DNA from 4 places in the Paraburkholderia sp. PAMB 6770 genome. Region 3 is predicted to be linked to each of the others. Evidence: riboswitches for the same ligand, from Rfam matches in the RefSeq annotation. Region 3 holds a riboswitch; each other region holds the start of a gene.
The links. A riboswitch is a leader RNA that binds a small molecule or an ion and turns the genes downstream of it on or off. The one in region 3 is predicted to bind fluoride.

Region 1 (7,494 bases), on a different replicon from region 3:
AACGAACTGATTGCGCCTGCGCTAGCCGGCGTGGCGGCCGACGACCAGTGGCGGATCGACGCAATACTGATCGAGCTGGACGATACGGAGTACAAAAGCCATCTTGGTGCGAACGCGACGTTGGGCGTGTCGATTGCTTGTGCCCGTGTCGCGGCCCAGGTGTGCCGTCTGCCGCTCTTCCGCTATCTGGGCGGGGATGGCGCGAACGTACTGCCGGTGCCCATGCTCAACGTGCTGAATGGCGGACGCCACGGGGACGGCGGTCCCGATCTGCAGGAATTCATGATCGTTCCGGTTGGAGCACCGACTTTCCGCGAAGCGCTGCGTCAGGGCACAGAGACCTATCATGCCTTGCGGACGCTTCTGATCGAACGGCGACTGTGCGTGAACGTCGGCGACGAGGGCGGTTATGTGCCGGCGTTGCCCTCGAACGAGGCCGCACTGGAATTGCTGGTGCGTGCAATAGAGTTTGCGGGCTACCGGCCGGGCGAAGACATCGCATTGGCGATCGATTTTGCTGCTTCGAGCCTGTGGCGCGACGGTCAGTACTGTCTGGAGAGCGAACGCAGGACGCTACCGACAGATACGATGATCGCGCTGTGTCGCTCGTGGGCGGAGCAATATCCGCTGGTTTCCTACGAAGACCCGCTCGTTGATAGCGACTGGGATGGCTATGCAAGGCTGACACGCGAGCTAGGGTGTCGTGTGCAGATAACCGGGGACGATCTGTTCGCCAGCAATCGCGCATTCCTGGTACGTGGAGTCGCGCAGCAATGCTGCAATGCAGTGGTCATCAAGCCCAACCAGGTCGGAACCATCACCGAAACCCTCAACACTGCCCGAATGGCGCTAGCTGCAGGATACGGGTGTACGGTGGCACCCCGATCGGGGGAGACGGAAGATACCAGCATCGCCGATATGGCCGTCGCGCTGAACTGCGGCCAGATCAAGGCAGGAGCGCCAGCGCGCGGTGAGCGTGTGGCGAAATACAACCGTTTGCTGACGATCGAGCGGATGCTGGGTGAGCGGGCCCGATACGCAGGTTCGGCGGCGTTCCGTCGGTACAGGTGAGTTTCGCCACGGCGGAACAGATAACGGCAAGGCGAATACCTGCGCGCGACATGGACGGAGGGATGGCATGGGACCCGACCGGAAACGAAGCGGGACGGGGCAACTCATACTCGCGGCTTACGCACTGATCGGTACTGAGGTGCTGTCATGGGTGCTCTCGCTGATCCTCAATGCGCTGCACCTTGACGTATCTCCATTGTGGTTCGTCCTGTTCGGTGCACTGACGATGCCGATGATCATGTCCTGGCTGGCGCAGGATTCAGCGCGTGCCTATGCGATGGCCGTATCCCGGCGATTCCTTGGCTTCGAGGGTGAGCCACCGCGCATCGTGTCGGTTTCGAGTGAATGTCCGAAGCGCTGGCTGGTTTTGCTGTATATCCGCATGCATCCGGAACTGCTACGGAAAAAGACGTGAATCGACCTCGGGGAGGGACTCAATCGTGAGGATCCTTTCTGGCTACCTCGCCGCGCGCCAGGCAATGCGCTTCGTTTTGCTGGTCGGTGTACTCAGTTTTTTCGCCGATTTTACCTACGAGGGTGCACGGAGTGTCCTTGGGCCATGGCTTGGACTGATGGGGGCCTCGGCGACCGTCATCGGCGTCGTTGTGGGATTCGGAGAACTGCTCGGCTACGGGCTACGTGTCGTTTCCGGGCGACTCGCGGATACGACGCGTCGCTTCTGGCCGATCACGATCTTCGGGTATGTCGTCCAGATGACGGCCGTTCCGTTGCTTGCCCTCGTGCATAGCTGGCATAGCGCCGCGTGCCTTATCGTATGCGAGCGCATCGGCAAGGCGATCCGAAATCCGCCGAGGGACGTCATGCTCGCTGGCGCCGGAAAGTCGATCGGCGGGTATGGCTGGGCTTTCGGCATTCATGAGGCACTCGACCAACTTGGAGCGATGGTCGGCCCACTCGTCGTTGCCGGGGTGATCGCAATCCGTGGAAACTATCGCCTTGCTTTTGCCGTACTCGCGATCCCGGCCATCATCAACCTGGGTCTCGTCGTGCTGGCGAGCGTGTCATTTCCCCAGCCGCAGGGCCTGGATACAACAGCAGACGAGCCGCTTTCCGCAGGCGGGTGGACACGCAGCTACTGGATGTATCTCGCGGGTGCCGGACTCGTCGCGGCAGGATTTGCCGATTATCCGTTGATTGCGTACCACTGGTCTCGTTACCACGTCGTCCCTGTCGACGCAGTACCGATGCTGTATGCGGGAGCGATGGCCGTCAGCGGCGGAGCTTCGCTTGTGCTTGGCCGGTTGTTCGACCGCTTCGGCTTTCGCGTGATTACGTTGCTGACCGTGGTATCCGCTGTGTTTGCCCCCTTGGTGTTTCTCAGTCACCGGATCGAGCTCGCGGCACTTGGCGCAGCACTATGGGGCATGGGAATGGGAGTCCACGAGTCGATTATTCCCGCGGCCGTCATCCCCATGGTCGGGAAAGCGCGCAGGGCGTCCGCGTTCGGGACGTTCACGGCCGTTTACGGTGCATGCTGGTTCGCTGGAAGTGCGGTGACCGGCTGGCTGTATGACCATTCGGTGGTGGCGGCCATGACGTTTTGCGTTGCAGCGCAGTGGTTGGCCGTCCCCGTGTTTATCTGGGTAGGAAGGCGTCAGCGTGTCAGCTAGCGCAGATCAGGCCTGTTTATCGGACGTGGCCTCGGGAGGCGTGTTATGGCCTCTCGTGTATGCCGCGCTGGTGCCGTGTGGACGAAGACTCCTGTGTAGCGCCTGTATGAAACTCGCTTCGGTCTGCGGACTGGATGCGTGGATGAGCGCCTCTGCAAGATGTTTCAGGCAAAGGTCTGCGGTTGTCGAACGGATAGCCTCGCGCGGCACGCGCGCAATCTTGCCAACGAGGGCGGCCAGTGCTTTGCGCGCAGCGATGTCTTCGGCGTGACAGCCGGGGCAGGGAGGGTTCTTCGGAATTTCGTTCGCGCGTACGTCTGACGCCTCCAGCCCGGGCGCGCCTGCATGCGTATCGAACCAGCGTATTTTGCTGCGCTTCCGGTGCTGGGGCGGCGTCGCGTTGGCCGATGCGCGTACCCGGCTCGCGGGAAGCACAGCGTGCAGATAATGCGAAAACGCAGCGTCCTGCAGGCGAGTATCCGGGTGAGCGATGCATAGCAGCAGATGTCTGCGACAGGTGGGTAAGGCAATCCAGCCGGGTTGTTCAAGCCTTACGTTGTCGGCCGCCGCATTCAGCCAACGGTCTCTGGCCGTTGCAGTTGCATTGCAAACCGGACAGGCTGGAATGGCCGTTCGTACCGGTTTGCTCACGGATTCGAGGGGATAAAGCAGGCGGCATACTGCGCGGTTGCGTGTGTCAGGATCTGCTGTCGCGGATGCGCGAAGTACCTCGGATGTCGCACGGGCCTTTGTTCGCAGCAGTCTTAGCAGGCGTCCGCGCAATGGCGGCTCGGTGCGATTGACCAGTGCGTGCAAATGGAAAAGACACAGGGCGGGGACATGACGGGCAGACTTCGCATGTCCGAGATTGCCGAGCACACGGGCAAGCACTTTCCCTTCGATTCTGTGAAAGTATCCACATGCGGGACATCGGGTACGCGCGCCAAACAGGATGTCCTGGATCAATTCGTCCTGCAGGCTGGTGCGTCCGAATAGCGTACGAAGCTGCTCTCGAGCCTCGAGAAGGCGCTTTTCGACGATCTCCGATGCATGACTGCCGAGTGACGTGACGAATTCACGATGGGTTTCGCAGAAGCCCATGCTTGTTGCAATACTTCCGACCTGGGCGCGTCGTGCACGGGTATCGCGCATGAGGCGGTCGAAATAGCGGGCGTCGACGTCTTCAACCTGCCGGCAAATCAAACAGTCCGGCGGGATGGAGTCGATCCGATGCCGGGTACTGGCACACGCACGGGTTTCCAGGGCGGCAACGCATTCAGAGGGCGGGGGATTGGATTGCATTGGCGTCGGATTCGAAGGATTGATCGAACTGGACGCGGATGTCGGCGACACAGCCTACGCCCGTTCCAGGGTTCGTAGGCACCATCAGCCGTAGGGGCGGTTTGAGGAGGGATGCCATCTCCTGTACGTAGTCTATCGCCCCCGATCTCGTCGCACAACAAGTGCGTTCTGGTGCAACGGGTCGAGGGCAACGGCCGCCTGTGCACATTGCTGCGCTCATCGCGGAGCGATACACTGATTGGGCATGGCCCGAGACGGCATTGTCCTGTATTGCCCATTGGGGCTGACCAGACCCGCTGACCTGTGCTCAGCGGCTTCGACGCGAGCACAGTTGTTCCCTCGCCCGGACACGCAGGCCGTTCGGTGGCGCGAGCCGTCATGTGACCGGGCCAGCCGTATCGCCTGCATGTCGATGCGGGTGCATGTACGAATGCACCCGTCCCGTGGCGGTTGCCGAGGAGGGAAAGTGGACCTGCGGGAATACGAGAACGCGAAGTTTCATCTCGCCGGCATACTGCGCCCGCTCCTTGATGAAACAAAATCGTTGCCGGACAAGACCGGCGATCAGATCCGGGCGTGCTTTGTCGGTCTGGCGGAAGATCGCTTCAATCTGGCGGTCGTGGGCCGCTTCGGACGCGGAAAGAGTTCGCTGATGAATGCGATCATCGGAACGGAGCGGCTGCCGACCGGGATATTGCCGCTGACATCCGTCATCACGACAGTGATGTATGGCAGTAGCGAGAAGGTGATTCTTCGGTATGACGGGCGGCACCTGCCAACGGAAATCGCCGTTGATGAACTGCCCGACTACATCACGCAACAGAAGAATCCGGGTAATGTCCGAAACGTCCGGACAGCCGAAGTGCATCTACCGGCAGAAATCCTGCGACGGGGATTTCACTTCATTGATACGCCGGGCCTGGGGTCGGCGGTTGAGGCAAACACGCGCACGACGGAATCGTTTCTCCCGGAAGCCGATGCATTGGTAATCGTCACAAGCTACGATAGTCCGTTGTCGGAGGAAGAGTTTGCCATTCTGCAGATGGCTGCGCGGTATGGTCGACGGGTCTTCATGGTGCTCAACAAGCAGGACACCGTGACGGAGGCGCAACGGAGAGAGGGGCTGCAGTATGTGAATGAGCAACTGCTCCGTGTTCTTGGGCCGCATGCCGGTTCTGCATTTTCCGTGTCGGCGCGTGATGGGCTTGCCGCGAAGCTGGGTGACAACCCACACGAATTGGAGTCGAGCGGCTTAAGCTATCTCGAGGATGAGCTGCTACGTTTTCTGGTCAACGAAAAGCTTCGTGCGTTCCTGGCGAGCTTCTGCGAACGGATTCTGGATCTCACGCGCCTGCATCCCGAGTCCACGGCATTTTCTTCCGCGGCGTCGGAGATCCAGCAGTTCAAGAGCAGGCTTGCGCCGGAAGGGGGACACGCCGGTCGTACGCCATTATCGAAGGGAGCGAATACGGCGACCGGGACCGGCTCACTGGATGGGCTCGCGCCGTGTGAGATCTGCGAGCGTATTCAGTCGGTCAGCTTCGATTTCCTGTGCCGATATCAATACGAGTTAAGTGTCAGCGCCGAGGCACAGATCCGCCACGCAAAGGCACGCGGGTTGTGTGTTACGCATGCACGCCAGCTCGCGGCATTATCTGTGCCGAGAGGTGTCGCGGTCGGATACCCCACGCTTCTGGATCAGCTATCGGAAACGCTCAGGCGTTCCGCCTCGGGCGCGCGTTTCGGAGCAACGCTTGTTCACCGCGACGTGCTTCCCTGTCGCGCCGACTGCGCGTTGTGCGTACTGTGCGAACAGACCCTGGCCGGCGTCGTTACGGAGATTGCCAGCCGGTTGCATGAGGATCCCCAGCATGCCGTCGACCTGCTATCGGGAATCTGCATGCTGCATCTGCCCGCTCTGGTCGCTGCGCTGTCCGACCCGGCTCTGGTCGAACGGGTATTGACGAGAGAGTCGACAATCCTGCTGCGTCTGGCAGAGGATCTGCGGCGCTATGCCACGAAGCATGATGCGATCCGCAGGCAACTCGCCAGTCATGAAGAGAACGAGGCGGTTGACCGGTCGTTGAAAATGATCGCGGGTCTGGACAACGTGCATGTCCATGAAGGTGGCGATTGACGCTTGCGGATCGATCACGCAAATGCCGGGCGCTCGTTCTGCCCGGATCACGTTGCAGGTCATTTCGTCGAGCGAGTTATAACGCCGTACGGGACGGCGCTCATCGGAGGCCGAGCGAGTGCGGTGCCGGGCGCTGGTATCCGCCTGGAACGCCATTCTTTGAGAAGACCCATTGCCATAACTGTGCCTCCCTCGCGCGAAACAGGCCCGCGCAGGAAAGGAGATAGTAGCGCCACATCCGATAGAATCGCGCGCCTAGTCGGGTTTCGAATCTGGGCCATGCAGCTTCGAAGTTCTGGTGCCACGCCATCAGTGTCCGATCATAATCGGCACCGAAATTGTGCAGATCCTCCGTGATGAAAAGGCTGTCAGCGGCTTCGCCGATCTGGTCGAGGCTGGGTAGTTCCCCGTTGGGGAAGATGTAGCGGTCGATCCAGGGATCGGGCGCCGCCTGACGACGATTCTTCCCGATTGTATGCAGCAGGAACAGGCCATCGTCGGAAAGGCATCGATGCGCGACTTCCATGTAGGTGCGGTAATTTTTCATACCTACGTGCTCGAACATACCAACGCTGGCGATCCGGTCAAAGCGCTCGTCAAGCGTGCGATAGTCCTGAAGGCGGAACTCGAGCGGCAACCCCCGGTAACGCTGCGTTGCCCACTGTACCTGCTCCCGTGAGATCGTCACGCCAACGCATTTCACGCCGTAGTATTCGGCGGCAAAGCCCATCAGGCTGCCCCAGCCGCACCCTATGTCGAGAAGACGCATGCCTGGGCGAAGTTGCAGTTTCCGGCAGATCAGATCCAGTTTGTCTTCCTGGGCGCTATCAAGCGTCTGTGCGCCGTTTGACCAGAAGGCGCAGGTATAGGTCATGCGACGATCCAGCATTCCGGCATAGAAGTCGTTGCCTATGTCGTAGTGCCGCTCTCCCACCTGCCAGGCGCGTCTTGCCGATTGCCTGTTCGTCAGTCTTGCGCGCAGCGCATGAAGAATCAGGGTACCAGGTCGCACCTCATTTTCGAGTCGAGCACGCATGATCCGGGAGAAGAACTGATCGAGGTGATCACATTCCCAGCGTCCATCGACATACGCTTCTCCAAGCCCAAGGCTGCCTCGCGCCAATACGTGCTGTGGGACCCGCCGATCTTTCAGGTGAATGTCCCACGGCCGGGTTCCGCCTATCATCACGTCGGCGCGAGCAAGTAATTCCTCGGCAAACCTGTAAGCGGCCTTGTGGTACCTGATGGATTTCTCTGTCTGGTCCGTGGCATCTGTCGTTGGCATTCGCTGCTCCGTGTTTCGTCGTCGTGCTCTACAGGATTCAGGCTCCGGCAAATATCCACGGGAAATGG
Region 2 (4,105 bases), on a different replicon from region 3:
TTGCGCAGCTTGAGCGGTTTTTCCATCGTGACAGCGGGCGCTCCCGGGGGCGGCATTCCGTGCGACCCGTCGGCTCCACCGACCGATGATGCCCGCCCGAATGCCTCAGCGCTGTTGCGTCGTCTCCCCGAGTCGCTCCGAAGGCACACATGCGATGCCGGATGGCATCACAACGGTTGTGCCGGTGGCCAGGGGGCGAGCAGAAATGAACGATAACGGTCGAAGTCTCAGCTTTCCCGCACTGGACTTCAACCATCTCGCGCCCGTCGCTGGCCGCGCGCGCCGGCACAGGACGTCCTTCGTGCAGAACGCAAACATCACCGCAATACAGGCGCAACACGTAGCGAACGCCACGCAAATCAGATGCGCTCTGCGACCGGAGAATCGTCGCAGACGAGCATACGACGCAGGCAGTTAGCGCCAGGCGGAAAGCGCGCCCCGGTAGAGACGACAGTGGGCAACCGTCGGTCAAATCGGGAGAACAGTGGGAAGCACGATCTCGCATGTGCGTGTACGACGATGGCGGCCGTGGATTGATACAAGGCCTTTCACTGCGATTACCAGGTCGGGGGATGGTTCCTGTTCTTTCCCCATGATCGGCCGCCGCCTCCGCCCGATCTACCCAACCGGGCGTCGCGTTGCCATAGGTTATCCGGGGCACTACACTGACCGTATGGAGATGGCATTCTCCCAATCGCCCGTCCGGGCTGATGATGCCTGCTCGCCAGCATGTCTGGAAACGGGGCGGAGCACGAGCTGAGCTCCGGCCTTAATCCGGAAAGGATCGTGCGAAGCGAGCTCGTTTTAACGGGATCGTGCGGCCCGGCCTGGTCGCTCATCGACTGTATATTGACGGCATAGCCGTCCAGTCGTTAAAGCGAGCGGTCGCGCGCGTGGGAGACAGACATGGAGTTCACGGTCGAAACGCTCGACGCCTGGCGCGCCGAAATCGGTGTGCAGCCATCCATACTGGCCAACAAACTCGAAGCGCTTGGGCGCGCCGGCGCAGACCTCACGCTGGTGCTCGCACGCTTCGATACACTGGATCGCGCACATGGAAGTGTCCTCATTGCCCCCGGGACCGACAACAGAGCAAAAAATGCAGCCCGTGATGCTGGATTCGATCCTGATCACCGATTGCATGTGGTCAGGATCGAGGGTCCCGAGCGGCAAAATCTGACTGCACTGATCATACGGCGCCTCGCTGATAATGATGTAACTATCAAAGGCTTCTGGGCATCCGCAGTTGGGCCGCGTTTCACCGCGGCAATTGCCGTGGATACGATTGAGGACCTGGGGGGCGTGCTGCACACGTTGAGTCAGATCCGGCAGTAGCTGGACTGCCAGGTTTGGCCGCGGTCACCGGACGTTTCGCCACGGTGCCTCCGAAGGTGTTACGCACCGGCGATGCCCGGCATGCAACCCCGCGCCCTGGCGAGACGGCCGACCATCATTTCATGCCGCGCGACCGCGGCACGCAGAACAGGGCGTGCCCTGATCCGGTGGCCGGATCAGGCAAGCGCTGCGTTTGCCCGGCGCGCACTTCCCGCCGCTCACAGGACCGTGTGCCCGGTCAGACGATCGGGCAACTGCGAGAACGTGCGGACGTGCGCCCAAAGTATCCGGCAGTCCGGGACGTTCTTTGAATCAGGCAGCCCGCATCGGCTGATATCAGCGCGTCTCGTCCACGCCTCCAGCCCTGAAGCCCAGACGACACAGCATTTCCTCCAGCGCACCGGCAAGAGAATCGCCCCGCACACGCTCTCCCCCCGGCCCTATCAGCATGAATTCCCCCGTTGCGAACGCGAAAATGCTTACGTGCCCCAGCTGGCGCAATGCAGACTCCCAGGATTCCGGCGCATTCTCGCGCCCGGCGCGGTTTGATGTATCGGTCATATCGCCCAAGAGAATCTTCACCGTGCTACTGTCACGCCCTGCATTGGCAGCGGATTTCGACAGGCGAGGCACAGGCATGCCCTTATATTGGTCTTCGCTCAATTCGACCTGCATCCTGACACCCCGTTATAAAGGAATGGTGCACATACGCGGGCAAACGCACGGGTCAATCACCGTGTTGTCCAGCGGACAAGCCGTTCAGTGATGACGGAAATCGCGTTCGGCAGCCCGAGGTAGGTAGCAATCGCTTCTGCTTCCGCGATGAACCGGTACCGTACGTGCAACCATCGTTCGAGAGGGGGGCAAAACGAATACTGCACATCGGAACAGCCGATCGAGGCAGTAACGGAGGGATTTTTTCATGGCGAACCTACTGTTGTCGTGTGGGATCAGATGAATCTCGCATGCACAAACAGTAGGCATCATCAGCCAGCAAACCCGGCAGTTAAGGAGAATGCCATCTCCTGTGAGAAAGGATACCGCTGCGTATCGGGAATCGCAAGCGTTTATCCGTCGTCCTGCAGCTTCCGCCAGAGCGGCGCACCCTCTTCCGTAAGGTGGCTCACGCTCGCAGAAAGCGCACGCTGTCCGGGCGACAAAACATCGCTGGGGGCAACGCCCTGTATTCCATATCTTTCGCATTCCAGATTAACAGGGCGGCGCAATGAATACCCCGCCCTGAACCACGACGACTCCAGACCAGCCTGATGCCGCCGAAGGGCAGCAAACCGAGGGAACCTCACAGCATCTGTCTCGGGAAGCCACACTTGCCGGTGCAATATCCCGCTCACGCGACCATCCAGGCTGCGGGGAAGTACCGAGGCGCGGCCCTGCTACCAGAGCTGCCGCCCACTACCCACAAGGCAATGATCTCACTTCCGAAATGAACGCACCGCACGAAATGGGCACGACCGGATACGCTTGATACCGACGCTCCCGACATCCCATTGGCTGTCGTAGAAGCCAGATCGGAAGTGAAGCATCGGACACACGCCAGACAATCCTTGTGGTCCACCGGCCCCGGCTTCCGCAAGCGGGCAGGCGTCACGGCAAAGCCGCGGCAGCACCGGAGGGATGAAGTCTTCACAGGTTCCGTATCAAATACTGAGGCTGGCCGGCACACGCGGGCCGTAGCCCTCCACTAGTGCCTCCCCCTGTGAAAAAGAGAAGAGTGAGTCCCGGCAGGATCACGCCCGTCGTCACCAAGCAAACCGAATTCCACTGGCGAACGTGTATAGAAAACGTGAACATGCTCCGTTTTCACAGCGTCAAGCATACGGTCAGCCTCGTCTTCCGTGACAGCGAGGATGATCTGCACTGGCTGGTCGTCGAGTCTGAGCATGTGCGCTGCGTGGTGAGTTCCCGCATGCCCGGTTCCCTCCGCGCAATTGATGACCGTTGCACCGTGAATGCCCTGGTGCTTTGCTTCGTGAAGCAGCCATTCAATGACCGTATGGTGGCCGTGGTGGCGATTCTGTTCGGTATAGAACGTAAGCTGGTAGCCGTTCATGTCTGCCTCCTTCAAACGACACCAGGACACCGTCATGAGAATGGCGGCTCCGGGAGCCCTCAAGTGATTCTAGCGTATGAAAACAGCCCAATCACTTGCTGCAACGCAGCGAAACGTACGCGTGCGCACCACCATGAGGATTTGGGAAAAGCGGCCGGCTCCGAGCCAGCATTTCGATGACGGCGTCGACAGGAATGGCGTCGAAGTCCATCCCTGACCGCGCTTTGTTCCAAAGGTGTCGAATTCGACCGGCGCCCGCGTGTAAAGCAGGCGGGTACCTGTGTTTCGCAGCCGCGCACGAGGGCATCGATCCTTGCATCATCAGCCTCAGCGGCACCCCGGCAGGCTGACCTGCAAGTCCGGAAAATCGCGCGGCATCATGATCTTCCCCTTGGCGTCACCCCCTTTTTCTGCGATTCCGGCAAACACCACGCCAACGATTCCGGCCTGTCCAGTTTTATCACGCAGCCATTCGACCACGGTCACCTGTCTGACTCGATGGCTCCGATACGCACGGATAGCCCGCCCTCTTCCGGAATCCCGCCTCGCGCGGGAGCAAACGGCCATGTCGAGAAATCACAGGCGCGCACCGCGGTGCACACCGCTGCGTGAGCAGAAGACTGCCCGAATGAAAGACCGGATCGTGACAAAGGCGGCAATCCGCTCGGGAAGGCATGCGCTCGCCGTCTGGAAAGGACG
Region 3 (9,206 bases):
CTGCTCGGCGGCTTCATCACGACGTACCTGCACTGGCGGCTGATCTTCTTCATCAACGTGCCGGTGGGGCTGCTCGGCATCTGGCTCACCAACCGCCACATCGCCAACTCGCGCGAGCCGCATCCGGGGCCGCTCGACTGGATCGGCTTCGTGCTGTCGGCCGGCGGCGCGGCGCTGTTCCTGCTGGGCCTGTCGCTGGTGGGCGGCAAGACCGGATCGAACGGCAACGCGCTCGCGCTGTGCGGACTCGGCGCGGTGCTGCTCGCGATCTACGTGCCCTACGCGCTGCGCATCGAGCGGCCGCTGCTCGATCTGCGCTTCCTGCGCGTCGCCACGTATCAGGCGAGCGTGCTCGGCGGTTCGCTGTTTCGCATCGGGCTCGGCGCGCTGCCGTTCCTGCTGCCGCTGCTGCTGCAGGAAGGGCTCGGACGAACGGCGTTCGAGTCGGGCCTGATCACCTGCGCGTCCGCCTTCGGCGGCATGTTCATGCGCACGCTCGCGTCCACGGTGCTGCGCCGCTTCGGCTTTCGCCAGGTGCTGATCGTCAACGCGGCGCTGTCGGGCCTCTCGATCGCGATCTGCGGCACCTTCTTCCCCGGCACGCCGACGTGGTGGATCTGGCTCATCGTGCTGCTCGGCGGCTTTTTCCCGGCGCTGCAGTTCACCAGCCTGAACTCGCTGATCTACGCGGACATCGACAGCCGCGACGTGGGCCGCGCCACGAGCCTCGGCAGCGTCGTGCAGCAGATGTCGCTCGGCCTCGGCGTGACGATCGGCGGAATCGTGCTGCAACTCTCGCAGACGCTGCACGGACATGCCCAGATCGCATGGAGCGATTTCTGGCCCGCGTTCCTCGTGGTCGGCCTGTGCTCGTTCGCCTCGATTCCGGTCACGCGCCGCCTGCCGCCGCAGGCCGGCGACGATATCGCGCGCGGCACGCGCGGCTGAACGCGCCGCGGGCAAGGTGACTGCCCGCGCGGCCATGCGGGTTGCGCGGGTTGCGCGGGTTGCGCGGGTTGCGCGGGTTGCGCGGGTTGCGCGGACATCATACGCACGACAACCACGACAGGCGCTGCGCCGTCCGCCCGATCCCGGCCCGCGACACCGGCACGCGTGCCCGTGCGCGCCGATGCGCGCTCTAGTCCTTCGCGGGACGGCCGGTCTTGACGGTTTCCACCGCCGCGACTGCTGCGAGAAAATCCTCGCTCGACGCACGTTCGAGCAGCAGCAGTCCCGCCCGCAGCACCTCGCTCTTCTTCACTTCGAGCCCTGCCTGCAGGCCTTTCTGCTTCAGCATGGCAATCTTCGCATAGTCGGACTTCGGCATCGTGAAGCTGTCGCGCACGACCTTTTCCTTCTTCAATGCGTCTTTCTTCGGCGCATTCTTTTTCACGGTTTCCTTCTTCACCGCGCCTTTCTTTGCGACGTCCTTTCTCGCGCGAGACGCCTTGCCGTCCGCCGCGACTGGGGCCGGTGCCGCAACGCTCGTCTCCACCGCTGCCGGATCGGCTGCGGCTGCGGCTGCGGCGCGGGGCTTGCGCGCCGGGGTCGCCGTCACGCGCGCGTCGGCTTTCGCCTTTGCGCCCGTCTTTGCGCCCGTCTTTGCGTTCGTCTTTGCGACTGTCTTTGCGTTCGTCTTCGGGGACGCGTCGGCTTTCGCATCGGCCTGGGGCTTCGCTCGGGCCGCAGCCCGGCCGCGCACCGCCTGCGGTGCGGCGGCCGCGGCGTCGGCACCGTCGGCGGACGCGCTCTTCGGAAAATGGAAGGCCTTGCGGGTCGGCTTCCTGACGCCCGGTTCGTTCATCACATGCTCCCTTTCTTAAACGGTATAAACAGTATATACCGTTTTAGGGTGCTCTCCGTGTGGGCGCAGCGCGTCCGCACGCGGCGCGCAACTCCAACCCTGTGATCAGGCGCCGGCCAGAAAACGCACGGCGTCGTTCAGTCCGCCGGCAACGTCAGCGCCGCGACCTCGCAGTTCGCCAGCGCGCGCAGCAACGCCGGGTCGAGCAGCAGTTTCGCGACGCGCACCCCGGCGCCCATCACGACCTGGCGGCGCGCCATCACGGCCGCGTCGACCAGGATGCGCCAGTCGGCCGGCACGCCAAATGCGGTGATCCCGCCAAACTCCATCCCGCTTTGCTCGACCGCCAGCTCGCGCTTCGCGAACGACAGCCGTTGCGCGCCGAGATGCGTCTTCACCGCGCCGTTGATGTCGAGCCGCAGCGCACCGAGCGTGACGATGGCAGCGTACTGCTCGGCCCCGTCTTTCCGATAGCGGATCACAATTGTGTTCGCGCAGTCTTCGAGGCCGAAGCCGTAGCGCGCACTGAAGGCGGCGGTATCCGACGCGTCGTCGCTGACGCTGAAGACCGCGACGCCTTCGGCCGGCAAATGCGCAATCACATGCGCCGGAAGATGATCGCCGAGCGCGCCGGCGGGGATCAGATCGAGCTGCGGGACGGATTCGTGCGAGTGCATGGCGGGCCGGCAATGGAGGACTGCCCGCTATTTTATCGGCTCGTGCGCCAGCGTGCAGCGTGCACGGCGACGCCGCACGGCAACCGGCCGTCGTGGACCGTGCGCGCCGCGCGCGGCGTCGCACGCCACATGACGGACAGGCGGATCATCCGGCGCAGGCGGAGCCGAAGCATGCGCGCACGCTCAGCTGCCCAGTCCCGGCGACAGGGCCGCATCGCCAGATAATCTGCAATCCGAACGATATTTTTCGATCAGACGGGCGCGCGCATCGTCGAGGTCCGGCGAGTAGTTGTCGATTGCGGGCCGATAACCGACCGACTCCAGTTCGGTCAGCTCGCGCATCAGGTCCCGGTGCGTCACCACGCCGTGAGCCGGCGCAAACGGGTACGCGTGGCACTCGGCGGGCGTGAGCGTGGTCGAAGCGAGCGCCGATGCGCTCAGCACCGCCAGCGCGGCGGGCACGATCAATCTGAAGCAGCGTTTCATGAATGTCTTCCTCCAGGGCGTCCCGCTCGCACCGGATCAACGGTGCGAGGCAGTCTGACGCGGGACGGCGGCAGGGGAAAGGTCAGGACTGCGTGGCTAGCGTAGGGGGGCGGGACTGTCGCACACGCGTCGCGCCGGTGAAGATTCTTTTAAGGTCCGCGCGGCATCGACGATGCGCGATAACGGCGGCGGCGCTGCGGCACATCGCACGTTACAGCGTCTGCGCGATCCGGCTCGCAATGCGCGCGATGCCCGTCGCGATGCGCCGCTCCCGACGGCTATCGAGAAAGACAACAACGGCTCGTGCGCGATCGGACCTTTCGTGCAGCTGTTCGACGACGCCTTCACGCTCGACACGGTGCGCGCGGCGAGCGTGTCGCTGCGCATCGAAGGCGCGGACGGCTTCGTGCTCGAAGGCGTGAGCCACATGGCCGAGATCAGTCGCGATCCGCTCGAGCTCGTCAGTCAGACCTGCGGCCCGCATCACCAGTACCCGGACGGCTTCATGCTGTTTCTCGGCACGATGTTCTCGCCGGTCAAGGACCGCGACAGCGAAGGCGGCCGCTTCACGCATCATCTGGGCGACGTCGTGACGATCTCGACGCCGTCGCTCGGCGCGCTCGTCAACACCGTGGGCCTCTCCACCGGGATCGCACCGTGGACCTTCGGCGTACGCGCGCTGTACCGCAGCCTCGCGGCGCGCGGTCTGATCGCCGGCTAGACGCGCCCGCGTGCGGCGCCGCCACGCATGATGCGCATCGCACGCATCACGCGCGCTACGCGAGCGCGACGCGCGCGACCGCGCTCACTGTCGCGATGCCGAGCGTCGTCATCAGCAGCGACGCACCGACATGGACGACGATCTCGCACGCCGCCCAGCCGAAGCGGCCCTGCTGCAGATCGGCCACGACTTCCGCGGAAAACGTCGAGAAAGTCGACAGACCGCCCATCAGCCCGGTGATGACGAACAGCCGCCACGCGCCCGGCAGCTCCGGCAGCCGCGCGAAGAACGCGACCGCGACGCCGATCACATAACCTGCGATGAGATTGGCCGCGAGCGTGCCAGGCGGAAGGTCGGGAAACAGGCCGTTGAGCCGCAATCCGAGCGCCCAGCGCAGCAACGAGCCCAATGCGCCGCCCGTTGCGACAGCAAGAATCGAGAGATACATGACGATGCCCCAGAAAGAAACACGTGCGGCGCGAGCCGCGCACAAAGGCGTGCTCGCGTGACGGGTTGTAGGCATCATCGGCTCGGAACGAGCGGTTAAGGGAGAATGCCATCTCCAGGTGCGGAGTCTATCATTCCGACTCCGTGCGTCAAGGCATTCCGCGCGCCGTGCGCACGGCGCGCGGAACGCCCTGCCCCCTCCCGCTACCGGTCGCAGCCGAGCTGCCGCCGGCCGGCCGCGCTCAGATCCGCTTCGCCCGCGCGGCCGCTGAAGCCGGTTTCGAAGTGATCCGCGGGAAAATCCGGCGGGCTCTCGCCGCTCAGGAAAGCCGGCCACTGACGCTTCAGATAAGCGTCGTTCTTCGCGCAGCCCGGCGCGGCCGCAATGTACATCACGTTGCTGTAGCCGGCGCCGCGATGCGCGTCCTCGACCGCATGAATCACGTCGCTGTGCCAGAACACCGCGTCGCCTGGCTGCATCGGCGGAATCGACGATAGCGCGTCGTGCAGCGGCGCATGCCAGCGCGGACTGATCGACAGCGCGCGGCCGGGCCGCGCGCCGCACAGGTCGTCGTCGGCGACGTCGTCCTGCAGCGCACGCAGCAGCACATAGACCATCGCGTTCGCCATCGGCACCAGTTGCAGCGTGCCGTCGCCCGGACCCTGCGGGGTGAGCGCGGTCCATCCCTGGAAGGTGCGGAACATCGAGCACACGGCGGGCGACGCGATCTCGCGCGCCGCGGGACGATAGGCCGCGTCGAACGCGTCGTAGCGACGCCAGTCGCCGCTGAACACGTGCCGGTAGACGCGCCGGAAGCCGTCGTCGAGCCAGCGCTCGACCGAGCCGCCGTCGCAATGCGCGGACAGTCCGAGCGACGCGGAGCCGGGCGGCCTGCGCCGCAGGCGGTCCGCGTACACGCTCACGCGGTCCGGGTCGAAGTGCGTGCGCCCTTCGCTTTGCCACTTCCACAGGCGGTTCAGGAAGATGCGCGTCAGCGTGAGTTCGGGCGACTGGCGGGCCTCCACCTGCGGCGGCGACCAGTAGATGCCGTAGATCTGCGGCTTGCCGGACGCGAGGTTGCCGAAATAGCGGTCTTCGGCGCGGCGCGCCAGCTTTTCGTCGAGGCGATTGCGGTCGACGTACTGCGCGATCGCGTCGTCCCACGCGGCCGCGCGCGACGCATCGAACACGCCGCGCACGACGCACGCGCCGCGCGTCCTGAGCGCCGCGATCGCCGCGTCGCTCACGCACTGGCCGGCGATGTCCGCATAGGCGATCTCCGGGATCACCGCCTCGCCGCGCTGCCGCTGCGCGACGATGTGCGCCGCCTGGCGACGGATATCGTCCTCGACGTCGCGGAATACCTCGCGATAATGCGGCAGGTTCTGCCGCAACTGGCGCTTCGCGGCGCGAATCGCCGCGGGCAGGTCTTCGATGTGCAAGGCGTCCAACGTCGGTCTCCGGGTGAGTGAAAGTGCCCACAGGTTAGCGCCGCGCGCGCATCCGAAGCGATACAATCCGGACAGCCTTTTTGCGCATTCAGACAATGAAACCCGCGTACGAACACGTGACGATGGACGCCGGCTGCTCGATCCGTGTGTTCCACCGCAAGCTGCCGCGCATTCCGTTCGAGTGGCACCGCCATCCCGAGTACGAGCTGACGCTCACGCTGAACAGCCGCGGCAAGCGCTATATCGGCGATTCGATCGGCCACTACGGGCATCACGACCTCGTGCTCGTGCCGCCGGACTTGCCGCATACGTGGTCGTCGAACCGCTCGATCGACGCGCTCGCGCCGCAGGTGGCTGTCGTCGTCTGGTTCGACGGCGACTGGGCGCGGCGCATCGCCGACTGCTGCGCGGAATACGAGGCGCTGCGCAAGTTGCTGCGGCGCGCCGCGTGCGGGCTCGCGTTCGCGCCCGAGGTGGGCGCGGGGACCGCGCAGCGGCTCGATGCGCTGCTGTCGCCGGCGCCGCGCGCGCGGCTCGGCGCGGCACTCGACCTCCTGTGCGCACTCGCGGACTGCGACGCCACGCCGCTCGCGTCGCCCGCCGCGTTCGACGACGTGCACACCGGGCGGCCGTCCGGGCACGAGCCGGAGCGCATCGACCGCGCGCTCGCCGTGATCGACGCCCGCTTCGCGCAACGCGTCACGCTGCGCGAACTGGCCGAGGCGGCGCGCCTGTCCGAACGCACGCTGAACCGCTACTTCGTGCGGCACCTCGGCGAAAGCGTCGGGCAGTACCTGACGCGCGTGCGGATCGGCCACGCATGCCGGATGCTCGCCGACACGACGTGGCCCGTCTCGGTGATCGCATCGCGCGCCGGCTTCCCGAACGTCGCGAACTTCAACCGGCAATTTCGCGCGCTCAGGCAGACGACGCCGCTTGCATGGCGTCGTGCGTTCGCGGGGGGCGGCGGCGTCGCCGAGGCAGCAACGCCGCTCGACGCGCGGCCGCCGTCGCTGGATGCGCTCGCCGGCGGACCGCACAGGCCGCGACGCAGCGGGCGATCCGTTTGAGCGCCGCGGCCGCATGCTTCATCGACTGCCTGATCGGAACGATCCGCGCGAGCATCGATGCCGCGACGCCCCAGATGCGACGGCTGCTGCATTCGGTCGAGTGGCTGCTCTAGCGGCGTTGCGCACGCACCGCGCCCGCCATTGCCAGCGCCATTGCCAGCGCTATCGAGCCAGGCCCGCTCCGCTGCCGCCCAGATACGCCGCCTGCACGCGGCTGTCCTTCATCAGCGTCTGCGCGGGGCCGCTCAGCGCGATGCGGCCGCTTTCGAGCACGTATGCACGCGACGCGATCTTCAGCGCCTGGCGCGCGTTCTGCTCGACCACGAGAATGGACGTCCCCTCGCGGCTGATCTGCCCGATCATGCCGAAGATCGCGCGCACGAGCTTCGGCGCGAGCCCCATCGACGGCTCGTCGAGCACGACGAGGCGCGGCTTGAGCATCAGCGTGCGCGCGATCGCGAGCATCTGCTGCTCGCCGCCGCTCAGCGTCCCCGCGAGCTGGCTGCGGCGTTCGAGCAGACGCGGAAACGTCTCGTACAGCGCCGTCATGCGCGCGTCGAGCACGGCCGCGTCGCGCCGGATCAGATAGCCGCCGAGCCGCAGGTTCTCCTCGACCGTCAGCGCGCTGAAGATGCGCCGCCCCTCCGGCACGTGCCCGAGCCCGAGCGGCACGATGCGGTGCGCGGGCCAGCCGTTCACGACCTGCCCGTCGAGTGCGATCTCACCGGCGCGCGGCCGGATCAGCCCTGAAATCGCCCGCAGCGTCGTCGTCTTGCCGGCGCCGTTGCTGCCGAGCAGCGCGACGATCTCGCCCTCGCCGACCTCCAGCGAGATGCCGTGCAGCACCTCGACCTTGCCGTAGTTCACGTGCAGATCGCGAATGCTCAGGAGTCCCACAGCGACGCCTCCCCGGCCTTGCCGTCGTCGGCCGTCTCGTCGGTGTCGGCCGTGCCCAGATACGCGTCGATCACGCGCGGATCGGCCTGGATGCGCGCAGGCTCCCCCTCGGCGATGACCACTCCGTGATCCATCACGACGATGCGGTCGGACACGCCCATCACCAGCATCATGTCGTGCTCGATCAGCAGCACCGTCACACCGTGCGCCCGAATGCGGCGGATCAGCTCCATCAGCGCCTGTTTCTCGGTCGGATTCATCCCGGCCGCCGGCTCGTCGAGCAGCAGCAGGCGCGGATGGCTCGCGAGCGCGCGGGCGATTTCGAGCCGCCGCTGATCCCCATATGGCAGGTCCGCCGCGCGCTCCCACGCGCGCGCGCGCAGTCCGACGAAGTCGAGCCACGCGAGCCCGTCGGCCGCATGCCGCGCCGTCTCCGCGCGCGCGGACGGCAGCCCCGCCAGCTCGGCGACGACCGGCGCGCGGAAGCGATGGTCCATGCCGACCAGCACGTTCTCGAACGCCGTCATGTCGCCGAACAGCCGGATGCCCTGAAACGTGCGCGCAATCCCGCGATGGACGATGCGGTGCGGCGCGCCGCCCGCGAGCGGCACGCCGAGCCAGCGCACCTCGCCGCCGGTGAGCCGGATCACGCCCGTCAGGCAGTTGAACACGGTGGTCTTGCCCGCGCCGTTCGGCCCGATGATGCTCAGGATCTCGCCGGCCGTCACCGTGAACGACACGTCCGCCACCGCGCGCACTCCGCCGAAGCGCCGCTCGATGTGGCGCACGTCGAGCAGCATCTCGCCGGGCACGACCGCGCGCACCGGCGCGGCGCCGGCCTCGTCGTCCGCCGCGCGCGGCGGCACGGCGCGGCGCGGCGATGCGGGCCACAATCCTTGCGGACGCAACAACATCAGGATCACCAGCGCGATCGCGAAGCCGAAGATGCGCCACAGGCTCAGAAAGCGCAGCATCTCCGGCAGCCCGGCGACGATCACCGCGCCGATCAGCACGCCGGGAATGCTGCCGCGCCCGCCGAGCACGACGATGATCAGGATCGTCACCGACTGCAGGTACGTGAAGCCGGTCGGGTCGATCGTGCCGAAACGCGCGGCGAACAGGCTCCCGCCGAGCCCGCCGATCAGCGCGCCCATCACGTATGCGAGCAGCTTCGTGCGCAGCGTCGGCACGCCGACCGCCTCGGCGGCCGACTCGTCCTCGCGGATGCTGGTCCACGCGCGGCCGAGGCGCGACTGGCCGAGACGGATCGCAAACACCAGCACGCAGCCGACGAACACGATGCCGAGTTCGTAGACCGCGCGCGGCGATGCGATCTCATAGCCGAACAGGCTCGGACTCGCGATCCCGTAGATGCCGTTCGGCCCGCCGGTGATGTCGAGGTTGGTGGCGATGATGCGCACGATCTCGCCGAAGCCGAGCGTGACGATCGCCAGATAGTCGCTGCGCAGCCGCAGCGTCGGATAGCCGATCACGATGCCCGAGGCGCCCGCGAACACGAGGCTGAACGGCAAGGTCTCCCAGAACGACAGATGCAGCAGCGTCTCCATCATCGCGGTCGTGTAGGCGCCGATCGCGAAGAACGCCGCGTAGCCGAGGTCGAGCAGCCCCGCATAGCCGACCACGATGTTCAG
Region 4 (9,206 bases), on a different replicon from region 3:
GCCTGCGGACTGTTGGCATGGAACAGGGCTTGCGCGCCGCTCGCGAGCGCGTTGAGCCAGAGCGGCGCCCCCACCGCCACGGCGAGGCCGCACAGGCCCAGCACGCCGACCACGATCGCATTCGCGCGTGGAAGCGGCGGCACAACGTCCCGCTCCGGCAAGCCCAGCAGCCCCAGACCGCACAGCTTCACGAACGTCGCGAGCGCAACGGCGGCTGCAAGGGCCAGGCCCGCGCCGGCCAGAACCAGCACGAGTCGCCCGGCGAAAGACGCAAGATGGAACCCCTGAAACACCGTCTGGAACACATACCACTCGCTGACGAAACCCGCCTGAGGCGGAATCGATGCCAGGCTCATGACCGCCAGCACGGCCCCCAGCCCCAGAAGGAAGCCGCTGTGACGCAGCCACCCGCGCTGCACGATGTCGTAGTTGCGCGATACCGCGAACACACCATCGGCGCTCAGGAACAGCGCGCCTTTCGCGAGTGCGTGTCCTGCGAGATGCAACAGCGCAACCGTCCAGGCCAATCCGGCCAGGCTGGCGAGGTGATCGGCGCGAAACAGTTGCGTGACCCCGAGCATGGCCACCGCCACGGAAGCATTTTCAGCGGACGAATAAGCGAGCAGCGCACGCCAGTCGTCCTGCTGGAACGCGAAGAGCACCGCGAGCACCGCGCTCGTCACGCCGATCGCAATCGCGATGACGCCGAGCCCAAACGCCGTGTTCCCGTTCACGGACAGGTCAAACCAGCTGTTCCAGCCGCGGCTGAGCGCACAATACGCCGCATTCAGCACGACACCCGAGAACAGCGCGCCGCTCGCACCGCTGCCACTCGAATATGCACGGGGAAACCATTCGTAGAAAGGGATCAGTCCGAGCTTGGCACCAAAGCCGATCAACAGCGCGAGTCCTCCAAGCCAGGACACCCATCCGCCCGAGCTCGTGGCATGCCCGACAAAACCGGCGAAGCCGGTTTGTCCGGCGGCACGGCCGAGCAGCAGGATCGCAAACACGAGTGCGACTGCGCCCACTTCGAGCAGCGCAAGCATCAGCAATATCGGCCTCCCCTCGGTCTGGTCGCCGAACTCGCCCATCAGCATGAGCGCACCGCCGAGGCTCATTGCCTCCCATGCGACCAGCAACGAGACGCCATCCTGCAGGCCGAATACGCCGAGCGCGCCGAGCAGGCTCAGCGCCGCCCCCGCACGCCAGCGACCCGGGCGGCTCGCCACGGGCGAACCTAGCCAGCATGCGCAGGCAGCCGGCAAAAGCCCGAATCCCATCAGCCAGAGACCCGCCGGTTCGAGCGCGAAACTCACCGGCTGCCCGGCAATCGCCACCGGCAGAACCACGGGCGTAGTACTGTCCGGCAATACGACAACGCATGCGAGCATCGCGAGGACGCAGCCAGCCACAAGCAACGCCCGGGCGACGCCCTGCAACGGGCGCACCATCGCGAGAACGGCCGCGAAGGCCCACGAGAATGCCGCGATCCCCAACAGAAGATTAGCGCTCAATGATCCCTCCCCGCACCCGTTGAGGCACGCGCCCGACAATCATCAGCAGCGCATGGATCAATGCGGCCGGATTCGGCGGGCAGCCGGGCAGATAAATATCGACGGGCAGCACGCCGTCGAGGCCGTTACCGGATGCGTAGTTGCCGGCTGTCACGCCGCCCGAGACGGCACAGGTGCCGGTAGCGACGACCCAGCGGGGGGCCGGCATCGCCTCCCAGGTTTCCAGCAGCGGCCCTCGCATTGCCTTCGAAACCGTGCCCGTGACGAGCAGCACATCGGCAAAACGGGGAGACGGCGTGAAAAAAATGCCGAGACGATGCAGGTTATAGAACGGGTTATTCAGCGCTTGCAGTTCCGATTCGCAGCCGTTGCACGAGCCAGCGTCGACGTGACGAATATGAAGGCTGCGGCGGAATGGCCGGCGCTCTCGCGCGACGGTCCCGCGGACCGCGCGCCTACCCGGCGCGTCATCCCAGATCAGGTCGGCGCGCTCGCTTACGCCCATGGCCCAATCCGCTGATTCCGTGAACGCGCCCGTCGGGCACACCTGCGTGCAGCGCTGGCAAACGATACAGCGCCCCCAGTCCACCTGCGCCCGCCCCGACGTCGCCCCTTCGCTCGGAAAACTGATTGCGTGCGTGACGCATGCCTGCGCGCACGCATCGCAATCGGGAATACATCGCGTGGGGTCGTAACGGGGCATGCCCAGCACCCCTTGCTGGCCGTGCGCATCACCAGCCAATGGCCAGTCAGTGCTGGCGGCGCCCTCCCGCAAACCGAACCAGGTCCATAGTGACATCGGTCGTTCTCCCTTTCGCGCGGCTCGCACGCTAGCGTGCACAGCCCGAAACCGTCAGGCCGAAGCTCGCTTCGTTGATTGCGTAGTCCATCATGTTGCTGTCGTGCACCGTCGACGGAAACACCCGCCAGTTCGAGAAGGACGGCGACTTGATCTTGACGCGCGCAAGCCTGCCGGCAGCGTCCAGATGAACGGCGTACAGCAGCGTGCCGCGCGGCGATTCGGCCCAGCCCAGCCCTTCAGCGCCAGCACCGGGCACGCACGCGACGTGCAGCGCGCCATCATCGGGGGCACCCTGCCCGATCGCCTCCTCCAGCAGGCCGATACTCGCGCGCAGTTCCGCGACCCGGACCCGCATGCGCGCGCACGCGTCGCCTTCGTGCGCGATCGCCACAGCCGGCTTCAGGACGTGGTAAGCGGCGTATGCGTGATCGCGGCGCAGATCGCGATCGATCCCGGACGCTCGCTCCACCGGCCCGGTTGCCCCCTGATCGAAGGCGAGCTGCTGGCTGAGCACGCCCGTCGAGATCAACCGGTCGAGGTGACTGGACGTGCGTTCGAGCAGGTCGACGTACTGTTCGATCTGCGGCTTGAGCGACGCGATCCCCTCTGCCACTGCATCCATATCGAGCGCCCGGCGAACGCCGCCCGGCCAGATGACACCGCGCAGAAAACGGCTGCCGCTCGCGCGCGCGTTCATCTGCCTGGCCAGTTCTTCGAGCAGCTTGCCTTGCGTCTCGCCGACCTTCAGTGTGGTCGTGTGGCACAGGTGCCCGAGATAGTGCAGATGGTTGTAGATCCGTTCGAGCTCCGCCGCAATCACCCGGTACCAGCGCGCGCTGCGGGATATGTCGCAGCCCGCTGCGTCCTCCAGCGCCTGCGCGAAAGCGAGTGCATGCGCCACGCTGCCGGTGCCGGCGACCCGCTCCGCGAGCAGCGTCCCCGAACCGGTGGCCATCTCCTCGAACTGCTTTTCCATCCCGCGATGTTTGAGAAAGAGGTTCGGGTGGTAGTAAAGAATGCCCTCGCCCATGTAGTAGAAGATGAACTGCGCGGACTCGACCACGTCGGCCCGCACGGGGCCAAAGGGAAGCAGCTGGACGTGCTTGCCGGAGACGCTCGGCAAGACAGGGGCGGGCAGCCTCGCTGCCCTGCTTTCGCCCGCCTGGGCGGACGGTTCGAGCGGCCCCCTCGGCGCGTGTGGCAAAAAAGCGGTCACCAGCCGCTCGGATTCGGGATGCCCGGAGAACATCACCCCGCTCATCTCCATCACCTCACGTTCGTGCCAGCCCAGCAACGGGCAGATTGCCGCCAGACTCGGCACCGCCTCCCCGCCGACGTCGACCGACCAGCCCGTGAATCGCCGCTTGCCCGGCAGCGTGGCGACGTAGCGCAACTGCGCGTGCGAAGACGTCGGATACCACGCATAGACGGCCTGCATCCGGCCCCCCATGGCCAGCAGTTGCCGCGCGCGCGACGGCAGCTCGTCGCGCCGGACGGTTTCGTATTCGCAGTTCCTCACCGGGCCCCTCCACCGAGATCAGCCGCCACGTTCGAGAAGAAATGCCACAGACCCTGCGGCCACCAGATCCCGAACACGAAAACCGGTACGAGCGCAAGCCACATCGGCAAGGTCATCCAGACACTCGCCGCGCGGCGCGTTTCGCCGGGCACTGAAGCGGGCGTCGCCGGTGGCGTCGCCAGATACATCGTGCGGAAGTGATTCAGAAAGCCGACGAAGATCACGATCAGCAGCACGAGCAACACGATCACCGCCCATGCATTGGGGGTCGCGAAACCGGCGCGCATCAGCGTTACCTCGCTCAGGAAGAGTCCGAAGGGTGGCGCACCGGTGATCGCGACCGCGCCTGCCAGCCAGAGCGCGCCCGTCACGGGAAACCGGGACCACACCGCGCGGATTGCGCCGATATCCTTGGTGCCGTACACCCGCATCACGTTGCCTGCGCCGAAAAACATCAGCGATTTGTTCAGCGAGTGATTGAGCATGTGATAGAGCGTCGCCGCAATCGCCAGCGGGCCGCCAAACCCGAACCCGAGCGCGAGCACGCCCATGTGCTCGATGCTCGAATAGGCCATCAGGCGCTTGATCCCCTCCTGCCGGACAATAAAAAGCGCTGCGACCAGCAGCGAGAATGCGCCGAACGCAACCAGTACGGTGCGCGCCAACAACGAGTGGTTGACGGCGTCCGTGATAGTCAGGAAACGGGCTATGCCGAGCATCGCCGTATTCAGCAGCGCGCCGGAGAGCATTGCGGACACCGATGCCGGGCCTTCGCTGTGCGCGTCGGGCAGCCACGTATGCATCGGCGCGAGGCCGGCCTTGGTGCCATAGCCGACCAGTAACAGCAGGAACGCGGTCTGGGTAAGCGCCGGATTCATGTGCGGCGCGGCCGCGCGCAGCGTCGCCCATGTCATGTCGTACGTCGGACCGAGAACGAGGCTGCCGGCCCAGTAGAACAGTACGGTTCCGAGCAGGGCGAGACTGATGCCGGCGGACACCACGATGATGTATTTCCACGCCGCCTCGATCGACTCTTCGCCGCGCTCGAATCCGACGAGGAAAGTGCTGACGAGCGTGGTGAGTTCGATCGCGATCCAGTACACGCCGATATTGTTCATTAGCGGGGCGTAGATCATCGTGGCGGCAAACAGCGCGAACAGCGTATAGAAACGCGGCAGGCGGGCCTCCTCGTCGGTGAGCAGGCGCATGTATCCCACCGCGTAGATCGAGGCAAGCAGATAGACAACGCACGTGCAAACCAGCATCCACGCACCGAGCGCGTCGAACACCACGTAACCCTGCACGAAGGTCCGTGTCACGCCGGCATGCGCGGCCAGCCAGAGCGCCGCCGCGACGCACGCCAGGGCCGCGGCAAGGTTCGCGAACTCCGCGATCCGGCGACGCCGGCACGCTGCCGAAACGGCCGCGGCGACGAGCGGGGCGCCGAGCATGACAACCAGCCCGCATTCCATCATGTTCACCCCACGAGACGCCGCAGTTCACGGCTGCTTGTACTGCCGACGTGCGCGACCAGATAACGCACGAGGACACCGAAGCTCACGACGATCACCAGCAGATCGAACAGCAGCACCAGTTCGATCAGCAGCGGCATGCCCGGCACGAGAATCTGCGAACCGAGAAAGATGCCGTTTTCGAGAATCAGCAGCCCGAGTACCTGGCTGATTGCCTCCTGGCGCACCGCCAGCATCAGAAAGCCGATCAGTTTCATCGACAGCATCACGGTCAGCGCCAGCACGACTACCGTTCCGCCCAGTCCCAGTGCGTCGCCGAGGCGGTTCGACACGACGAACGCGAACAGCACGAGTAGCGCACCGAGCACGAGACTGGAACCCGGCTGCAGGATCACGTGCAGTTCGCGCTCGACCGCAAGACGCGCGATGATGCGCCAGATCAGGTACGGCAGTACCATGCCGCGAAACAGAACCGTCAATGCCGCGACCAGGTAGAGTTCGTGATAGTGCCCGTAGTAACCGACCGCGCCTGACAGCGCGGCAATCAGCCATGACTCGACGGTGAAGGCGATCAGATAGTCCCTGAGCCAGCGTGAGCCGAGCATCACGAACGCAAGCAGCAGGCTGCCGATCGCCAGAAGGCTGAAGAGCGATGCGGCGAGCGGACTGAGATGAGCGAGCAGCATGGGTTCACCGGAGCTGGTTGGCCGCGATCGCGAGCACGGCGAGCATGAATGACGCCGCAAGCGGCTCCTGGTAACGGAAGAATCGCAGCCGCGACTGCCCCGTTTCGACCAGCACGACGACGAGTGCGACGACCAGCATCCGCGCGAGCAGGCCCGCGGCCGCGGCGGCCGCGCCGAGTGCCGTACCGTGCCGGGAAAGCCCCCATGGCAACGTCAGCACGTTGCAGAAAATCGTGTAGAGGATGAACTGCTTCATCATCGACGCCCACTTCAATAGCGCGAGCAGCGGCCCCGAGTACTCGAGTATCCGTGCCTCCTCGATCATGTAGATCTCGATGTGCGTACTCGAATGGATCGGCAGGCGGTCCGTCTCGACCAGCAGCAGCACGAAGAACGCGAAGACGAGAAACAGGTGTGCCGGACTCCAGTAGAGCGACGGCTGCTGCACCAGCAGATGGTTGACGACGAAAGGCAGCATCGATTTGGCGAGCAGTGTAATGCCCACCAGAACGAGAATCAGTGTCGGCTCGGCAAGGATGCCGAGCATCACGGACCGGCTCGAACCCATGCCGCCATACGCGCTGCCCGAATCGAGCCCGGCGAGCATGATCGCAAACGACCCGAGCGTCAGGATCAGACCGCCGCCGAGGATGTCGCCCATATCCGATAATGGCAGCGGAAAATCAGTCAGAACCGGGATCAGGATCGGCACCGTCATCATGCAGGTGAACGCGACAACCGGTGCACACCAGTAGATCCACGACGCCGAATGCGGCACCACAAGCTGCTTGCAAAACAGCTTGCGCAAATCCCGATAGGGTTGCAGGATGCCCGGTCCCCGGCAGCGCTGAACGCGCTCCTCCCATTGCAGGATCACCCCCTGCAGCAGCGGGGCGAGCGCAAGAACACTCATCACCTGCGCGATCTGCAGCACGATGGCGCGCGCGGTCATCGCCGGACTCCGGCACGCGCCCGCCCGAACGCCGGCGCGCGCGGCACGGCGCAACCAGCGGTGCACCGAAGCACAGGACGGATGAAGTTATGCCATGGCCACTCGCCGTTGCATCCCATGTTATTCACATTTTCAGGCACACAATGCCCGGGATGCTCGTGAAGGCGAGCCGGCCAATAATACCTACCGGCCCCGGCGCCCGGGGACTGGTAGGCATCATCAGCCGCAGGAGAACACGCGGCGGTTCAGGGAGAATGCCATCTCCACAAATTTGACTACGAGTATAGGAAACGCGCCAATACATGCAAGGTCGCATGCAGCCGCGAAATATGCCTCCTAATGCGATCGTCGTCCAAAGAGCGGAAAATGTTTCGTCCGCTCAGTCTGCTCATCCACGCCAATGAGTCCGAATTCAATCGGCGAGCGCGTATAGAACACGTGAACGTGTCCGGACCTCACGAGATCGAGCATCCGCTCCGCCTCCTCATCCGTCACCGCGAGGATGATCTGGACGGGCTGGTCCGAGAGACTGAGCATGTGGGCCGCGTGATGTGCGCCCGCATGCCCCGTCCCCTCTGCGCACGTGATCACCGTGGCACCGTGGATGCCCAGTTGCTTTGCCTCGTGCAGCAGCCATTCGCAGACGGTCTGATGGCCTTGGCGGCGATTCTGCCCGGTGTAAAAAGTAAGCTGGTAGCCGTTCATTTCATCCTCCGTCAAACGACACCAGAACAAGGCTACAAACGTAACCGTTCCGCGGACGCCCCGCCCGCAAAACTATTCTAGTCCATGAAAGGAATGCGCGGAGCAGGCGCCGTGCGGGTTACCCGTATCGCTGGAACACCGCCGAACCGGCGTACCGGGCCCGTTCGCCCAGTAGTCTCTCGATCGCCAGCAGCCGGTTGTATTTCGCCACGCGCTCGCCGCGTGCCGGTGCGCCGGATTTGATCTGTCCGCACCCGAGCGCGACCGCGAGATCCGCGATACTGGTGTCTTCGGTCTCGCCCGAACGGTGCGAAACGAGGCACGTGTAGCGGGCCGACAGCGCAAGCTGGGCGGTATCGAGCGTTTCCGTCACTGTCCCGATCTGGTTCAGCTTGATCAGAATGCTGTTGCAGCAGCCCTCGTCGATACCGCGCTGCAGAAACCTGCGGTTGGTCACGAACAGGTCATCGCCGACGACCTGCACCCGCTTGCCCAGTGCATCGGTCAATGCGGCAAATCCCGACCAGTCCGTGTCGGCAAGCGGATCTTCCAGCGACACCAGCGGATAGCGGTCGAGCCAATCGCTCCAGTAAGCGATCATCTCCTGCGAGGTAAGCGCGAGACCGTCGCGGCTCAGGTGATACCGGCCGCCTTCGTAGAAAGAACTCGCTGCCGGATCGAGCCCGATCGCGATGTCCTCGCCGGGGCGGTAGCCCGCCCGCTCGATCGCTCGCATGATGACTTCCATCGCCGCGGCGTTTGACGGCAATCGAGGGACGTAGCCGCCCTCGTCGCCCACGTTGGTCGACGCTCCGGCCTCCGCGAGGACGGCGCCCAGCGCGTGGTACGTTTCGGCACCATAGCGCAACGCTTCGCGAAACGTGGGCGCACCCAGCGGCACGAGCTTGAACTCCTGGATATCGGGCCCGTCGTGCCCGTGCTTGCCGCCGTTGAGCACGTTGAACATCGGGACGGGGAGCACGTGGACGTTGCTTCCACCGAGATAGCGAAACAGCGGAAGTCCGCTATTCCGCGCCCCAGCCTTCGCGCACGCGAGTGATGCTCCCAGGATCGCATTGGCGCCGAGCCGGCTCTTGAACTCGGTGCCGTCAGCTTCGATCAGCTTTTCGTCGATCGCACGCTGGTCGTCAACGCGCATCCCGCTCAGCACCCACGCGATGTCCTTGTCGACGTGTTCGACTGCCTTCAGCACCCCTTTTCCCCCGAAGCGGTGCGGATCGTGATCGCGCAATTCGACGGCCTCGAACTCCCCGGTCGACGCGCCCGACGGGACCGCTGCCGTCGCGGCCACGCCGTTCGACAACGTCACGGTCACCGCCACCGTCGGGTTGCCCCTGGAATCCAGAATCTCGTCGCCAACAACGCTTTCAATCAATGCGGATGTACCCATCGTCGTTCTCCCGGTGCACCTGGCCGTCGCGCCCGGAACGCGAAACGGTCAGGCGTGTTGCAATAGTGACGGCCAGCGGGGGCCCGTCTCACACATGCGCTTCGGAAAATGCATTGCTAGCGCGCCGGATCGCGTCGTGGGC

Region 1: it holds a riboswitch for fluoride, as region 3 does, so the genes downstream of both, AC3AP7_RS19190 (hypothetical protein) here and crcB (fluoride efflux transporter CrcB) in region 3, are expected to answer to the same signal.
Region 2: it holds a riboswitch for fluoride, as region 3 does, so the genes downstream of both, AC3AP7_RS19150 (hypothetical protein) here and crcB (fluoride efflux transporter CrcB) in region 3, are expected to answer to the same signal.
Region 4: it holds a riboswitch for fluoride, as region 3 does, so the genes downstream of both, AC3AP7_RS19280 (respiratory chain complex I subunit 1 family protein) here and crcB (fluoride efflux transporter CrcB) in region 3, are expected to answer to the same signal.

Annotation. Positions count from the first base shown of each region.
Region 1 is NZ_CM173239.1:354,214-361,707, forward strand. Features, by position in the region: gene eno (phosphopyruvate hydratase) at 1-1,071, shown strand, start outside; gene AC3AP7_RS19180 (hypothetical protein) at 1,139-1,486, shown strand; gene AC3AP7_RS19185 (MFS transporter) at 1,512-2,702, shown strand; gene AC3AP7_RS19190 (hypothetical protein) at 2,709-4,004, opposite strand; fluoride riboswitch at 4,073-4,135, opposite strand; gene AC3AP7_RS19195 (dynamin family protein) at 4,471-6,141, shown strand; gene cfa (cyclopropane fatty acyl phospholipid synthase) at 6,242-7,426, opposite strand.
Region 2 is NZ_CM173239.1:347,250-351,354, reverse strand. Features, by position in the region: fluoride riboswitch at 667-727, shown strand; gene AC3AP7_RS19155 (hypothetical protein) at 907-1,335, shown strand; gene AC3AP7_RS19150 (hypothetical protein) at 1,672-2,010, opposite strand; fluoride riboswitch at 2,306-2,370, opposite strand; gene AC3AP7_RS19145 (DUF190 domain-containing protein) at 3,038-3,406, opposite strand; gene AC3AP7_RS19140 (hypothetical protein) at 3,734-3,892, opposite strand.
Region 3 is NZ_CM173238.1:2,277,941-2,287,146, forward strand. Features, by position in the region: gene AC3AP7_RS10290 (MFS transporter) at 1-948, shown strand, start outside; gene AC3AP7_RS10295 (hypothetical protein) at 1,139-1,345, opposite strand; gene AC3AP7_RS10300 (hypothetical protein) at 1,329-1,823, shown strand; gene AC3AP7_RS10305 (YbaK/EbsC family protein) at 1,942-2,481, opposite strand; gene AC3AP7_RS10310 (DUF4148 domain-containing protein) at 2,665-2,967, opposite strand; partial or broken gene AC3AP7_RS10315 (fumarylacetoacetate hydrolase) at 3,251-3,688, shown strand; gene crcB (fluoride efflux transporter CrcB) at 3,744-4,136, opposite strand; fluoride riboswitch at 4,198-4,261, opposite strand; gene AC3AP7_RS10325 (DUF1479 domain-containing protein) at 4,340-5,587, opposite strand; gene AC3AP7_RS10330 (cupin domain-containing protein) at 5,683-6,657, shown strand; gene AC3AP7_RS10335 (ABC transporter ATP-binding protein) at 6,820-7,554, opposite strand; gene AC3AP7_RS10340 (branched-chain amino acid ABC transporter ATP-binding protein/permease) at 7,542-9,206, opposite strand, start outside.
Region 4 is NZ_CM173239.1:372,104-381,309, reverse strand. Features, by position in the region: gene AC3AP7_RS19305 (proton-conducting transporter transmembrane domain-containing protein) at 1-1,517, opposite strand, end outside; gene AC3AP7_RS19300 (NADH-quinone oxidoreductase subunit B family protein) at 1,507-2,316, opposite strand; gene AC3AP7_RS19295 (hydrogenase large subunit) at 2,348-3,838, opposite strand; gene AC3AP7_RS19290 (proton-conducting transporter transmembrane domain-containing protein) at 3,835-5,313, opposite strand; gene AC3AP7_RS19285 (hydrogenase) at 5,316-5,996, opposite strand; gene AC3AP7_RS19280 (respiratory chain complex I subunit 1 family protein) at 6,001-6,948, opposite strand; fluoride riboswitch at 7,152-7,222, opposite strand; gene AC3AP7_RS19275 (DUF190 domain-containing protein) at 7,285-7,653, opposite strand; gene eno (phosphopyruvate hydratase) at 7,772-9,064, opposite strand; gene ppa (inorganic diphosphatase) at 9,153-9,206, opposite strand, start outside.